DNA from 3 places in the Neorhizobium sp. DAR64860/K0K1 genome. Region 1 is predicted to be linked to each of the others. Evidence: predicted binding sites of a transcription regulator. Region 1 holds the regulator's gene; each other region holds the start of a gene.
What was found. Region 1 encodes PhoB, which activates phosphate uptake and scavenging genes when phosphate is short. Its sites were predicted from a motif close to TGTCATNNANCTGTCAT; they were not measured.

Region 2: ACQY1J_RS09445 (DUF1045 domain-containing protein) is a predicted target of PhoB. The motif match lies at 1,881-1,897, and genes of this name have one in related genera.
Region 3: ACQY1J_RS07710 (YdcH family protein) is a predicted target of PhoB. The motif match lies at 1,657-1,673, and genes of this name have one in related genera.

Annotation. Positions count from the first base shown of each region.
Region 1 is NZ_CP191459.1:2,902,757-2,906,907, reverse strand. It holds gene pstB (phosphate ABC transporter ATP-binding protein PstB) at 1-625, shown strand, start outside; gene phoU (phosphate signaling complex protein PhoU) at 677-1,390, shown strand; gene phoB (phosphate regulon transcriptional regulator PhoB) at 1,516-2,199, shown strand; gene ACQY1J_RS18595 (DMT family transporter) at 2,181-3,095, opposite strand; gene ACQY1J_RS18590 (ArsR/SmtB family transcription factor) at 3,220-3,996, shown strand; gene ACQY1J_RS18585 (PACE efflux transporter) at 3,945-4,151, opposite strand, start outside.
Region 2 is NZ_CP191459.1:976,112-980,262, forward strand. It holds gene mnmD (tRNA (5-methylaminomethyl-2-thiouridine)(34)-methyltransferase MnmD) at 1-658, opposite strand, end outside; gene ACQY1J_RS09440 (NAD(P)/FAD-dependent oxidoreductase) at 657-1,859, shown strand; gene ACQY1J_RS09445 (DUF1045 domain-containing protein) at 1,972-2,679, shown strand; gene puuE (allantoinase PuuE) at 2,751-3,707, shown strand; gene uraD (2-oxo-4-hydroxy-4-carboxy-5-ureidoimidazoline decarboxylase) at 3,704-4,151, shown strand, end outside.
Region 3 is NZ_CP191459.1:660,249-664,399, forward strand. It holds gene ACQY1J_RS07695 (5-(carboxyamino)imidazole ribonucleotide synthase) at 1-774, opposite strand, end outside; gene purE (5-(carboxyamino)imidazole ribonucleotide mutase) at 783-1,280, opposite strand; gene ACQY1J_RS07705 (YdcH family protein) at 1,302-1,505, opposite strand; gene ACQY1J_RS07710 (YdcH family protein) at 1,735-1,911, shown strand; gene ACQY1J_RS07715 (ArsR/SmtB family transcription factor) at 2,030-2,287, opposite strand; gene ACQY1J_RS07720 (sulfite exporter TauE/SafE family protein) at 2,395-3,180, opposite strand; gene ACQY1J_RS07725 (thiamine phosphate synthase) at 3,317-3,970, shown strand; gene ACQY1J_RS07730 (tetratricopeptide repeat protein) at 3,979-4,151, shown strand, end outside.

The DNA.
Region 1 (4,151 bases):
CTTCCTGCGCACGATGAACCGCATGAACGACACGATCGAGGGTTGCCGCGTCACCGGCAAGATCACGCTCGACGGCGACGATATCTACGACAAGGAAATCGACGTCGTGGAGCTGCGCGCCCGGGTCGGCATGGTGTTTCAGAAGCCGAACCCGTTCCCGAAGTCGATCTACGAGAACATTGCCTACGGTCCCCGCATCCACGGCCTTGCCCGCGGCAAGACGGAAATGGACGCGATTGTCGAGGCAAGCCTGCAGCGCGCCGGCCTCTGGGCAGAAGTCAAGGATCGCCTGCATGAAGGCGGTACCGGCCTTTCCGGCGGTCAGCAGCAGCGCCTTTGCATCGCCCGTGCGATCGCCGTTTCGCCTGAAGTCATTCTGATGGACGAGCCGTGCTCGGCACTCGACCCCATCGCCACGGCCAAGGTCGAGGAACTGATCCACGAACTGCGCGCCAACTACACGATCGTGATCGTCACCCACTCGATGCAGCAGGCAGCCCGCGTTTCACAGCGCACGGCAATGTTCCATCTCGGCCATCTGGTCGAGGAAAACGATACCGACAAGATGTTCACCAATCCGGATGACCAGCGCACCCAGGATTACATCATGGGCCGCTTCGGCTGATGCGGGCGCAGAGCCCGTCAGCCGCAACTGCAGACATCAAGGATCAGACACATGGTTTCGACCCATATTCTCTCGGCCTATGACGAGGAACTGAAATACCTGAACCGCCGGATTTCCGAAATGGGCGGCCTGGCGGAGCAGATGTGCGGAGATGCCGTGCGTGCGCTCGTCAACTCCGACTCCGCACTGGCCCAGAAGGTCATCTCGGACGACGTCATTCTCGACCACGCCGAGCGCGATATCCAGGACAAGGTGATCGTCACCATCGCCAAGCGTCAGCCGATGGCGGCCGACCTTCGCGAGATCATCGGCACGCTGCGCATTGCAGCTGACCTGGAACGCGTCGGCGACCTTGGTAAGAACACCGCCAAGCGCGTGCTCGCCGTGCAGGGAACAGGCGTCCCGCGCAAGCTCGCCCGTGGTCTGGAGCATCTTTCCGAACTGGCGCTGGTGCAGCTCAAGGACGTTCTTGATGTCTTCGCCAACCGCTCCGCGGAAAAAGCCGAAATCATCCGCCAGCGCGATGAAGAGATTGACGCGATGTACACCTCGCTGTTCCGCGAACTCCTCACCTACATGATGGAGGATCCGCGCAACATCACCACCTGCACCCATCTTTTGTTCTGCGCCAAGAACATCGAGCGCATCGGCGACCACGCGACGAATATCGCCGAGACCATCTACTACATCGCGACCGGTGCACAGCCGGAGGGCGAACGTCCGAAGGACGATACGTCCAACATGCTCGGCTCCGCCGGGACATGATGCAGCTCTCCCGAAATCGCCTGCCGGTTTCGGGACGATAACTGCCAAAAACAATGACCTGAAGCAGCGCGAGCGGATCTGGCGGATCTAAGTGCGGTTCGGGACGAGTGATGGAGCAAGTCGGAATGCAGCCGAAGATCGCAGTCGTGGAAGACGAAGAGGCCCTCAGCGTCCTCCTTCGGTATAACCTGGAGGCCGAGGGTTACGAGGTCGATACCGTGCTTCGCGGTGACGAAGCGGAAATCAGGCTTCAGGAGCGCGTTCCGGATCTTCTCATTCTCGACTGGATGCTGCCAGGCGTTTCGGGCATCGAACTGTGCCGTCGCCTGCGCATGCGGCCGGAGACGGAACGCCTGCCGATCATCATGCTGACGGCGCGCGGCGAAGAAAGCGAGCGCGTTCGTGGGCTTGCCACGGGCGCCGACGACTATGTGGTCAAGCCGTTTTCGACACCGGAGCTGATGGCCCGCGTCAAGGCGATGCTGCGTCGTGCCCGACCCGAAGTGCTGTCGAGCGTCCTCAAATGCGGCGACATCGAACTCGACCGCGAAACCCACCGCGTTCACCGCAAGAGCCGCGAAGTTCGCCTCGGGCCGACAGAGTTTAGACTTCTGGAATTCCTGATGGCCTCACCCAGCCGCGTCTTTTCGCGCTCGCAGCTGCTCGACGGCGTCTGGGGTCATGACATCTATGTCGACGAACGCACCGTCGACGTGCATGTAGGGCGCCTCCGGAAGGCGCTCAACTTTTCCAACATGCAGGATGTCATCCGCACGGTCCGTGGTGCCGGCTACTCGATGGAAGCCTGATCACCGCGTCTCCTAGCCGGCAGCGTCATGGCAATCACGCCGGTCACGACGCAGGCGAGACCGAGCCAGGCTGTCGAGGCAAGCGTTTCGCCGAGAAACACGACGCCGATGCCAACGCCGATCGGCACCCGCAGATAGGCCTGCGCCGTCGTGCCGACGGAGCCGAGCGTCTGGACCAGCCGGAAATAGATGACGAAGGCCAGCGCCGTCGAAAATACCGCCAGCGCCAACAGGGCGAGCATGGAATCGGCGCTGGGCGTCAGCGTCCAGGGCCGATCGACCACGAGGCTCACGGGAATGAGGATGGCCGCCCCTGCAATCAGCGATCCCGCGGCGGGCATCATCGGGTCCAATCCCTTAAAATTCTTGCCGAAGATGGCAGCCGCCGCATAGCAGATCGTCGCCGCCACGATGGCGAGTTGAGCCCAGAGGTTCTCGCCCGACCCGGCAAGCGCCTCCATGCCGACGATCAGGCATATGCCGACAATGCCTGCGGCAACTCCGAACAGCTTGGCCCCAGAGACGCTTTCATGGCGCGTGATCAGCGCCGTCAGCAGAAAGGCGAAGATCGGCGTCGTTGAACTCAAGATGGTGGCAAGGCCCGCATCGGTCGTCTGTTCGGCCCAGGCAATGAGGGTGAAGGGGACAGCGCTGTTGAGGCAGGCCTGAACCGTGAAGAGCTTCCATGTCTGCCCGTCGGTCGGCAGCTTCAATCCGCGAAGGCGCAGGGCCGCAGCGAGAATGAGCCCGGCGACCAGTGTTCTGACGGCAATAAAGGTGACAGGCGAAATCGTCTCCACACCGACTTTGATCAGCGTGTAGGACGCGCCCCAAAGCGTCGCGAGCGTGAGGAGCAGCAACAGATCCGTTGCCATGCTTGTTTTGGTGTCCGCCATTCCAGTTCCTGTCCCCATGAATGCAATCTCCGCCCCTCTTAGCGGAACCAGGAAAAGAAATGCTTCGACGACGGCCGAACCGTTGACCGCTGACGGCAAAGTTTTCCGGTGCTAGAACTGGATCATGCCCAATATGGTTTCAGGAAATACGATTGCGGAAGTTGCAAGCCTGATCGGCGATGCTGCACGCGCCAACATGCTGTCCGCGCTGATGGGCGGACAGGCGCTGACGGCGGGCGAACTGGCACGCCACGCCGGCGTCACCGCGCAGACCACCAGCGGCCATCTCGGCAAACTGGCGCAGGCTCGCCTGATCGAGGTCGAGAAGCAGGGCAGGCACCGCTATTACCGACTTGCCTCTCCGGAAGTCGCGCACGCGATCCACGCGTTGATGGCAGTCGCCGCGGATGGGCCGAAGCGCCATCATCCTGTCGGCCCGAAAGACGAAGCGTTACGGCTTGCCCGCACCTGTTACGATCACATGGCCGGCCGTCTCGCCATCGCGCTCGCCGATGCCCTAACAGGAAGCGGCTACATGCTGCTCGGCGATGGAGCCGGCCTGATCACCGACGAGGGCAGACGGTTCTTTTGTGATTTCGGGATCGATCTCGAACAGCTGACCCGTTCGAAACGCCCGCTCTGCCGGACATGCCTCGATTGGAGCGAGCGACGGCCGCATCTGGCGGGACAAATGGGTGCGGCGCTGCTGGACCGCGCTCTTGGCGTCGGCTGGATCGGCCGCCGAGAGGAAACCCGGGCTCTGCGGATCACGCGCCGGAGAGATCGGGTTTGCCGAGACATTCAGGCTTCCATCGGACTGGCGTATTGCACCGTCCGAAACTCTGATGGTCAGGCGGCTTCCTGGGTCTTCCATTCCGGCAGCGGGAACAGCTTGTCGTAGCCAAGATTGAAGAGATAGGCATAGACCACGTAGAACAGCGCGATCGCGATATCCATTGTCAGCGCATGGAGAAGGGTAATCTGCAGATACCACGCGATAAACGGCATCAGCACGACCAGCAGACCGATTTCGAACAGCACCGCATGAGCAATGCG
Region 2 (4,151 bases), 1.6 Mb from region 1:
TGCGGCGGACGAAGCCTGCCGCCGCATACGTTCCGAACGTGCCGCCGGTGCGGGTCTTCTTGAACAGCGCCTGCATCAGCTCCGGCGACCACATGTCGGGATTGCGCGACGGCGCGAAGCCATCGAGGAACCAGGCGTCGAAGTCTGCCTCTTCAGCCGTGACGCCGTCGAGCGCTGGACCGCAGACAACCATCAGCGTCGTCTGGTCGTCGAGGTCGATGGTGATCCGTCCGCCTGGTTGATCCGGCCATGCTTGCGTCAGTGCCTGCCGCTGCGGATCGATTTCCGGCCACCGCGCCAGTGCCCGCTCGATCTCGTCGCGCTGCATCGGATAGAGTTCAAACGATGTGAAATGCAGCCGTGTGCCGGGTTTGCGGAAAAGCGCCCACTGGCGCCAGGTCTCGCAGGCATTGAGGCCGGTGCCGAAACCGAGCTCACCGATGCGGAACGTGTCTTCGGTCGGCGACATCTCGTTCCAGCGCTCCGGCAGGCCGTTTCCGGCCAGAAACACATGGCCGCATTCCAGGCGGCCATCGGTGCGGCAATAAAAGTGGTCGCCAAATTCCGTCGAATACGGCATATCGCCGTCATGCCAGTCGAGCGCCGGGGCTTCAGGCGTGGCGTCGTCTTTTACAATTTCGGGATCGTGATTGCTCATGGAAGATGCGGATAATCCTCGAGGTCCCCGGGGTCAATCGCCAGCGATGCCGCATCTCCCCGGCGATCATGTCGATCTCCTGATCATCGGCGGCGGCATCATGGGCCTCTGGGCCGCGGTCAAGGCGGAACGGCTCGGCATCCGAACCCTTTTGGTCGAAGCCGGACGGTTGGGGCAGGGTGCCAGCGGCGGCATTCTGGGCGCGCTGATGTCGCATGTGCCCGACCGCTGGAACGACAAGAAACAGGCGCAATTCGACGCACTCGTCGCCCTCGAAGACGAAGTGGCGAGGCTCGAAGCCGAGGCCGGGCTGTCCTGCGGTTATCGCCGCTCCGGTCGGCTGATCCCGCTGCCGAAGCCGCATCTCAGACCCATCGCCCTACGCCATCAGCAGGAGGCGGAGGTCAACTGGCGGCACGACGGCGATCCGTTCCACTGGCATGTGCTCGATGCGTCGCCTTTCGACGGATGGCCGGACCCGGCCTTTACCGAAGCCGGCATCGTGCACGACACGTTTGCCGCCCGCGTTTCCCCCCGTCATCTGATGGCTGCGCTCGCCGCCTTCCTTGGCAACGCCCGGCATGTGAGCCTGATCGAAGGACTGCCGGCGGAGCGGATCGACCCGGTGGCAAACCGCGTCGAATTTGCCGATGGACGCTCGATCGGTTTTGGCCATTGCATGATTGCGGCCGGCCCGCAGTCGTTTCCGCTGCTTGGTCCCCTGTCTCCATCCATCTCGGTTCCGCTGGGACAGCCGGTGAAGGGGCAGGCGGCGCTGTTGAAGGCCGATATCGATCCGTCGCTGCCGATCCTCTTCCTCAACGGCCTCTATGTCATCGCCCATGACGATGGCCACGTGGCGGTCGGCAGCACCAGCGAGGAGGAGTTCGACGCGCCGTTTGCCACCGATGCCAAGCTCGACGATCTGTTGGTTCGCGCCCGCGCGCTCGTGCCGGCACTTTCCGGTGCGGAAGTGGTGGAGCGCTGGGCCGGCTTGAGGCCCAAGGCGATCGGCCGTGAGCCGATGGTGGGGCCGCATCCCGACCATCCAAGCGTCATCGCTCTCACCGGCGGCTTCAAGGTCAGCTTCGGGCTTGCCCACAGGCTTGCGAATGCCGCGCTCGGTTTCGTCATCGGTCAAGAGCACTCGCTTCCCGAGAGTTTTATACTTTGGGATCATCTTTCGGTTGCTACGCGTTAAACGCGCGTTTCGGCCCTTTCTCGTCGTTAATCTGTCACGCAAATCGCGTAACCCAATTCGTGGGATTGATGAGCATGCGTGAATAAACGAACAGGGGCAGAAAAGGTGACGCATGCGCTACGCACTCTATTTTACGCCACCTGCGCATGATCCGCTGACGCTTGCCGCGGCGCAATGGCTCGGCCGCAGTGCCTATTCCGGCGAGGCGATGGAGCCGCCCGAGATCTGCAACCTTGGTTTGCATGAGATCGCCTATCATACCGCGCTGCCGCGTCGCTGCGGTTTTCACGCCACGCTGAAGGCGCCGTTCCGGCTGGCGCCTGAGATCACCGAACAGATGCTGCTGCGCCATCTGATGCACTTTGCGGGATCGCATGATCCTTTCGAACTGCCGCTTCTCGAAGTGGCGCGTCTCGGCAATTATTTCGGGCTCGTTCCGGCTGTGCCTTGCGAGCGGATGCGGTTTCTCGCCTGCGCCGTCATGCAGGAATTCGACGTGTTCCGGGCGCCGCTTTCGGAAGGCGAGCTGGAACGCGCCGATCCCGGCGATCTTTCAGCGCCGCAGTTTTCCAACCTCCACCGCTGGGGCAACCCTCACGTGATGGAGGAATACCGCTTTCACATGACGTTGACGGGCCCGATGACACCGGCCGAAATGCCGCGTTTCGAAACGGCCTTGCGCGCCCATTTCAATCCGTATCTGCTGCGTCCCCTGGAAATCGCCAACATCGCGCTGTTCGTCGAAAATGAGCCCGGTGCGCCGTTCCATGTCCATTCTCTGCATCCGATGGGGCGCGTTTCCGCCCGCAAGATCGCCTGAGCGATCACGTTCCGTCTCGACATCGGCGGAAAGGCTGGGCTACCTTCCACAAGAGATAATCGAGGTGGACCATGCCCATAACCATAAAAGACTACCCCCGCGATCTCGTCGGCTACGGCCGCCACACGCCTGATCCGAAATGGCCCGGCGGCGCCAATATCGCCGTGCAGTTCGTGATCAACTACGAAGAGGGCGGCGAAAGCTCGATCCTCGACGATGATCCGGCGTCGGAAAACCTGCTGTCCGAAATCGTCGGTGCCGCCGCCTGGCCGGGCCAGCGCAATCTCAACATGGAATCGATCTACGAATACGGTTCGCGCGCGGGCTTCTGGCGGCTGCACCGGCTGTTTACCGAACTCAACGTCCAGACCACCGTCTACGGCGTGACGCTTGCCATGGCCCGCAATCCCGAAGCTGTCTCAGCCATGAAGGAAGCCGGCTGGGAGATCGCCAGCCACGGTTACCGCTGGCTTGAATACAAGGACTTCGACGAAGCGCGGGAACGCGAACACATCCTTGAGGCGGTGCGCCTGCATACGGAGCTTACCGGCGAGCGTCCCTATGGCATGTATCAGGGCAAGCCTTCCGACAACACGCTGAAGCTCGTCATGGAAGAGGGCGGTTTCCTCTATTCGTCCGACAGCTATGCCGACGATCTGCCCTATTGGGTGCCAGGGCTGGATGGCAAGCCGTTCCTGATCATCCCCTATACGCTGGAAACCAACGACATGCGCTTTGCCACGCCGCAGGGTTTCAACACCGGCGACCAGTTCTACACCTATCTCAAGGATGCGTTCGACACGCTTTACCGGGAAGGCGAGGAGGGGGCGGCGAAAATGCTGTCGGTCGGCCTCCATTGCCGCCTCGTCGGGCGTCCGGGTCGCGTGGCGGCGCTGCGGCGGTTCATGGAATACGTGCTCTCGCACGACAAGGTCTGGCTGCCGCAACGCATCGAGATCGCCCGCCACTGGCATGCCCATCACAAGCCGTCAGATGTGTCGGCATCAAGCACGGTGACCGGCCGATGACCGCCCGCAACGATTTCGTCGCGACCTTCGGTGGCGTGTTCGAACATTCGCCCTTTATCGCCGAGCGCGCCTATGACGGCGGCATGATCTTCGTGCCGCTGACCGCCAAGGGCGTGCATGAGGCTATGGTGGCGGTTTTTCGCGCCGCGGACCCGCAGGAGAAGCTCGGCATCCTCAACGCCCATCCGGACCTTGCCGGCAAGCTCGCCATCGCCGGCGGACTGACCGAAGAGAGCAAGAACGAGCAGGCCGGCGCCGGGCTCGATCGTCTGAGCCCAGATGAGCACGCACGTTTCACCGAACTCAACGCCGCCTATGTCGCAAAATTCGGCTTCCCCTTCATCATCGCCGTGAAAGGCCTGACAAGGGACGACATTCTGGCCGCCTTCGAGACCCGCGTCGGCAACGACGCTGATCAGGAATTTGCGACCGCCTGCGCCCAGG
Region 3 (4,151 bases), 1.3 Mb from region 1:
GCCATCGGCCATCACAAAGAATTCCATGCCGATCACGCCGACATAGTCGAGGGCAGCGAGGAGCTTTTCGGCGGCACTGCGCGCGGTCTGCGCGGTCGTGTCTGGAATGGTCGCGGGCAGGGTGGAGGTATGAAGGATCCCGTTGCGGTGGATGTTCTCGGCCGGATCGTAGCAGGAGACCGTGCCATCCTTGGCGCGCGCGGCGATAATCGAGATTTCGCGCTCGAAGGGCACGAAGCTTTCGAGAACCATCGGCACCGAGCCGAGGTCCGCATAAGCGCCGTCGGCCTTGTCGTCGCTGGAGCGGAACACGCGCTGGCCCTTGCCGTCGTAGCCCATGCGGCGGGTCTTCAAGACACCCTTGCCGCCGAAGTCTGCAAGCGCTGCTTCGAGATCGGACTGGCTGTCGACGGAATGAAACCTTGCGGTCTCGATGCCGCAGCCGTTGAGGAACTGCTTTTCAACAATCCTGTCCTGCGCCACTTCCAGGGCCTTGGCCGGCGGGTAGACTGGAACCGACTGCTGCAGGAACTCGGCTGCCTCGACCGGTACGTTTTCGAATTCGTAGGTCACGACGTCGCAGCGGCTGGCGAGATCGGCCAGCGCCGTCCTGTCGTCGTAGGCCGCCGTGATCTGTTCGTTCGCGACCTGGGCGGCCGGGCAGTCGGCCTGCGGCTCAAGGATGATGATGCGGTAGTTCAGGCGTGCGGCAGCGATCGCCAGCATGCGGCCGAGCTGGCCGCCGCCGATTATGCCGATGGTGCGGATCGTCATGATGTTTCTCAGGGTGCTTCGTCGATGGGATATTCGGCGACCGATGCGGTGTGGTGCGCGCGATAGGCGTCGAGCCGGTCGGCAAGGTCATCGTCGGAAAGGGCAAGCACCGCTGCAGCAAGAAGGGCGGCATTGATCGCGCCGGCTCGGCCGATGGCCAGCGTGCCGACGGGAATTCCGGCCGGCATCTGGACGATCGAGTAGAGGCTGTCGGTGCCGCTCATCGTTTTCGACTGGACGGGCACGCCGAACACCGGAAGCGGCGTCAGGGCCGCTGTCATGCCCGGCAGGTGGGCAGCGCCGCCGGCACCGGCGATGATGACCTTGAAGCCCTCGTCGCGGGCGCTCTTGGCGAATTCGTACATCCGGTCCGGCGTGCGGTGTGCCGAGACGATCCGTGCTTCGTAACCGATGTCGAGCGTATCAAGCGTGTCGGCGGCGTTCTTCATGGTCTCCCAGTCGGACTGGCTGCCCATGATGATGGCGACTGCGGGTCTTTCTGACATTCCAGGCCCTTTAAGGTGAACTCAAGCGATGATGTCGGGAATGATCTGGTCTTCGATCTGGGTCATCCGGTCCTTGATGGCCAGCTTCTTCTTCTTCATGCGCTGGATGCGAAGAGCCTCACAGCCGACCTTGATCATGGCATTGATCGCGGCGTCGTAATCTTCGTGTTCCTGGCGAAGTTTCGCGAGTACCAGCCGGTTATCCGCCTGTTCCTGATCACGCATGCTCAGTCCCCATTCTTTACGCCGGCTTTTTGCAAACCCCGGCTTCATCCGCAAGCTCCTACCATCAAACCGCGTTAACTGGAAGTTAGCCGACGCCACGAATTTGCCGCTGAGAGACCATGATTTCTCCTTCGACAAAGCGGACCAACCGTGTCACACTTCTGTTGCAAACCTGAAGCCTTGGCTCAGAGGAGTGCCAAGGCAGGTACCTAAGGAAGGAACATGCCACATGACCGTCCAGGCGCATATCGCATCGCTTGAAAAGAAGCACGGCGACCTCGAAGAGGAACTCCAGTCCGTTCTCGCATCTCCATCCGCCGACGATCGTGAGATCGCAGAGCTCAAGCGCCGCAAGCTGCGCATCAAAGACGAGGTGGAGCGGTTAAAGACCGACACCCGTCATTAGGCGATCAAAAGCGCCACGCGCCTCACGTACATTCGTGAGAGGGTGCCCACAGCGGCACGATAAATTCCAAGACTAAAAGCAACAGTTCTGGTCGTAACGTCACAGTCGCGGCCAGAATTCACGTCCAGAACTGGTCGAGCCACAGGTTGAGCCGGGTGAAGCCGCTGCCGTTCACGGCATAGATGCGCCGCGTTCCCTCTGGTGTGACAGTCACGAGATCGCTGTCCAGCAGTGCTTTCAGATGCTGCGAGACGGCCGGCCTGCTGATCGGCAGTCCTTGTGCAAGTTCATTCACGGTTTTCGGCGCGCGTCTCAGCTCTTCGAGGAGATGGCGCCGGTTCGGGTCGGCAATGGCTGAAAACGGATCGAGTGTCATAGTTTGAAGCTAAGCATAACTTGACGAAGCAGCAACCGTTTTCGTGTCTCGCGACCGGCGGAAGGCCTTATTGTAATTGGGTTTTTTATGATGTTCGGATGGACCGGTCAGATCGGCAGGCCGTCCCACAGAAGCTTTACGCCGGCAACGAGCGCGAGCGCGTAGGTCATCGGATAGAACACTTCCGACTTCAGATGCTTGACGATCGCGGCACCGAGCATGGTCGAGACCAGGGCTGCCGGCAGCAATGTCGCCGAGATCGTCAGGTTTTCGGCCCCCAATGCGCCGAGAAGGAAATAGGGGATGATCTTGACGGCGTTGACGATGGCGAAGAAGCGGATGCTGGCCCCGGTGTATTTCTTAGGATCCAGCTTCATCGGCAGAACGTAGATCTGGAAGGGCGGGCCGCCGGCATGCGCCACGAAACTGGCATAGCCCGACAGCGCGCCCCAGAACGTGGCGGCCGCCGGACGATGCGGCAGTGCGGCGGCCGGACGGTTCTTAGCCGGGCCGTAGACCTGCCAGAAGTAGCGGAGGGCGAAGAAGATGGTTGCTGCCGCAATGACGATCCGCAATGCGTCGTCGGAGACATAGGCCGATGTTGCCCAGCCGAGCGCGATGCCGATGACGCCGCCCGGCAGGATCATCAGCAGGGTTTTTCTGTCGTTGAAATGGCGCCAGGACCAGAGTGCCACGATATCCATCAGGATCAGGATCGGCAGGAAGATCGCCGCCGCTTTGACCGGGTCGACGGCAAGCGACATCAGCGGCATGCCCATCAGGCCGATCGCGCCGCCAATGCCGCCCTTGGAAAGCCCGACCAGCATCACGGCGGGCACCGCTGCTGCAAAGAAGGCGAGGCTGAGCGTATCGGAGGAAAATATGTCTGGCATGGGCACTTCAGGCTTGCACCGTTGAGGCGGGCAGATGGGATGAGCGGTTGATTGCGCAATCCTTCCGGTCTATCGAATCATTCAAGAGAAAACGAGTGCGGATCGCCGGGTTGCGGTTCGCTGCATGGGAAGAAACATGAAGAAACAGGAAGAGCGTTGCCGTCTGGTGCTGATCGTGCCGCAGGATGCGGATGCGAAAGCGCAGGCGGACCGACTGGAGAAGGCGCTTGCGGGCGGCGATGTCGCCTCGGTGATCCTGCCGCAATACGATGAAGACGATACCGCGTTCCAGGACCGCGCCGAACTCATGGTGCCGATGATCCAGGCTGCGGGTGCCGCAGCGCTGATCGCCGGAGACAGCCGCGTCGCAGGTCGCGTCAAGGCAGATGGCCTGCATATGGCCGGTTCGATGGAAGAGCTGGAAGAAACGATCGAGAAATTCAGCCCGAAGATGATCGTCGGCGCCGGTGGTGCATCCGAGCGTCACACGGCGCTCGAAGTGGGCGAGCGCCGCCCCGACTATATTTTCTTCGGCAAGCTCGATGGCGACATCAAGCCGGAGGCGCATCCGAAGAACGTCGCGCTTGCGGAATGGTGGGCTTCGATGGTGGAAATTCCCTGCATCGCCATGGGCGGCACGGACATTTCCTCGGCGCTCGAGGTTGCCGAAAACGGAGCGGAATTTGTGGCTTTGAGACTGGCTGTCTTCGATCATCCCGAAGGACCGCAGGAAGCAGTTCGACTGGTCAACGCCGATCTGGACGAAAAAGCGCCACGGTTTGAGGCTTGATGGTCTCCATGCCATCGATTCGTCGCGCCTCATCCACCGTCCTGATGCTTGCCGCCAGCCTTTCGGCGTCGGCCGTCTTGCCGCATCCGGCAATTGCGCAGGTGCAGCAACCCGGTGCGGTGGAGCAGGAGGGGCCGACGGCGGCGCAGTCGCGTCAAGTGGTGACGAGACCGGTCGCGCC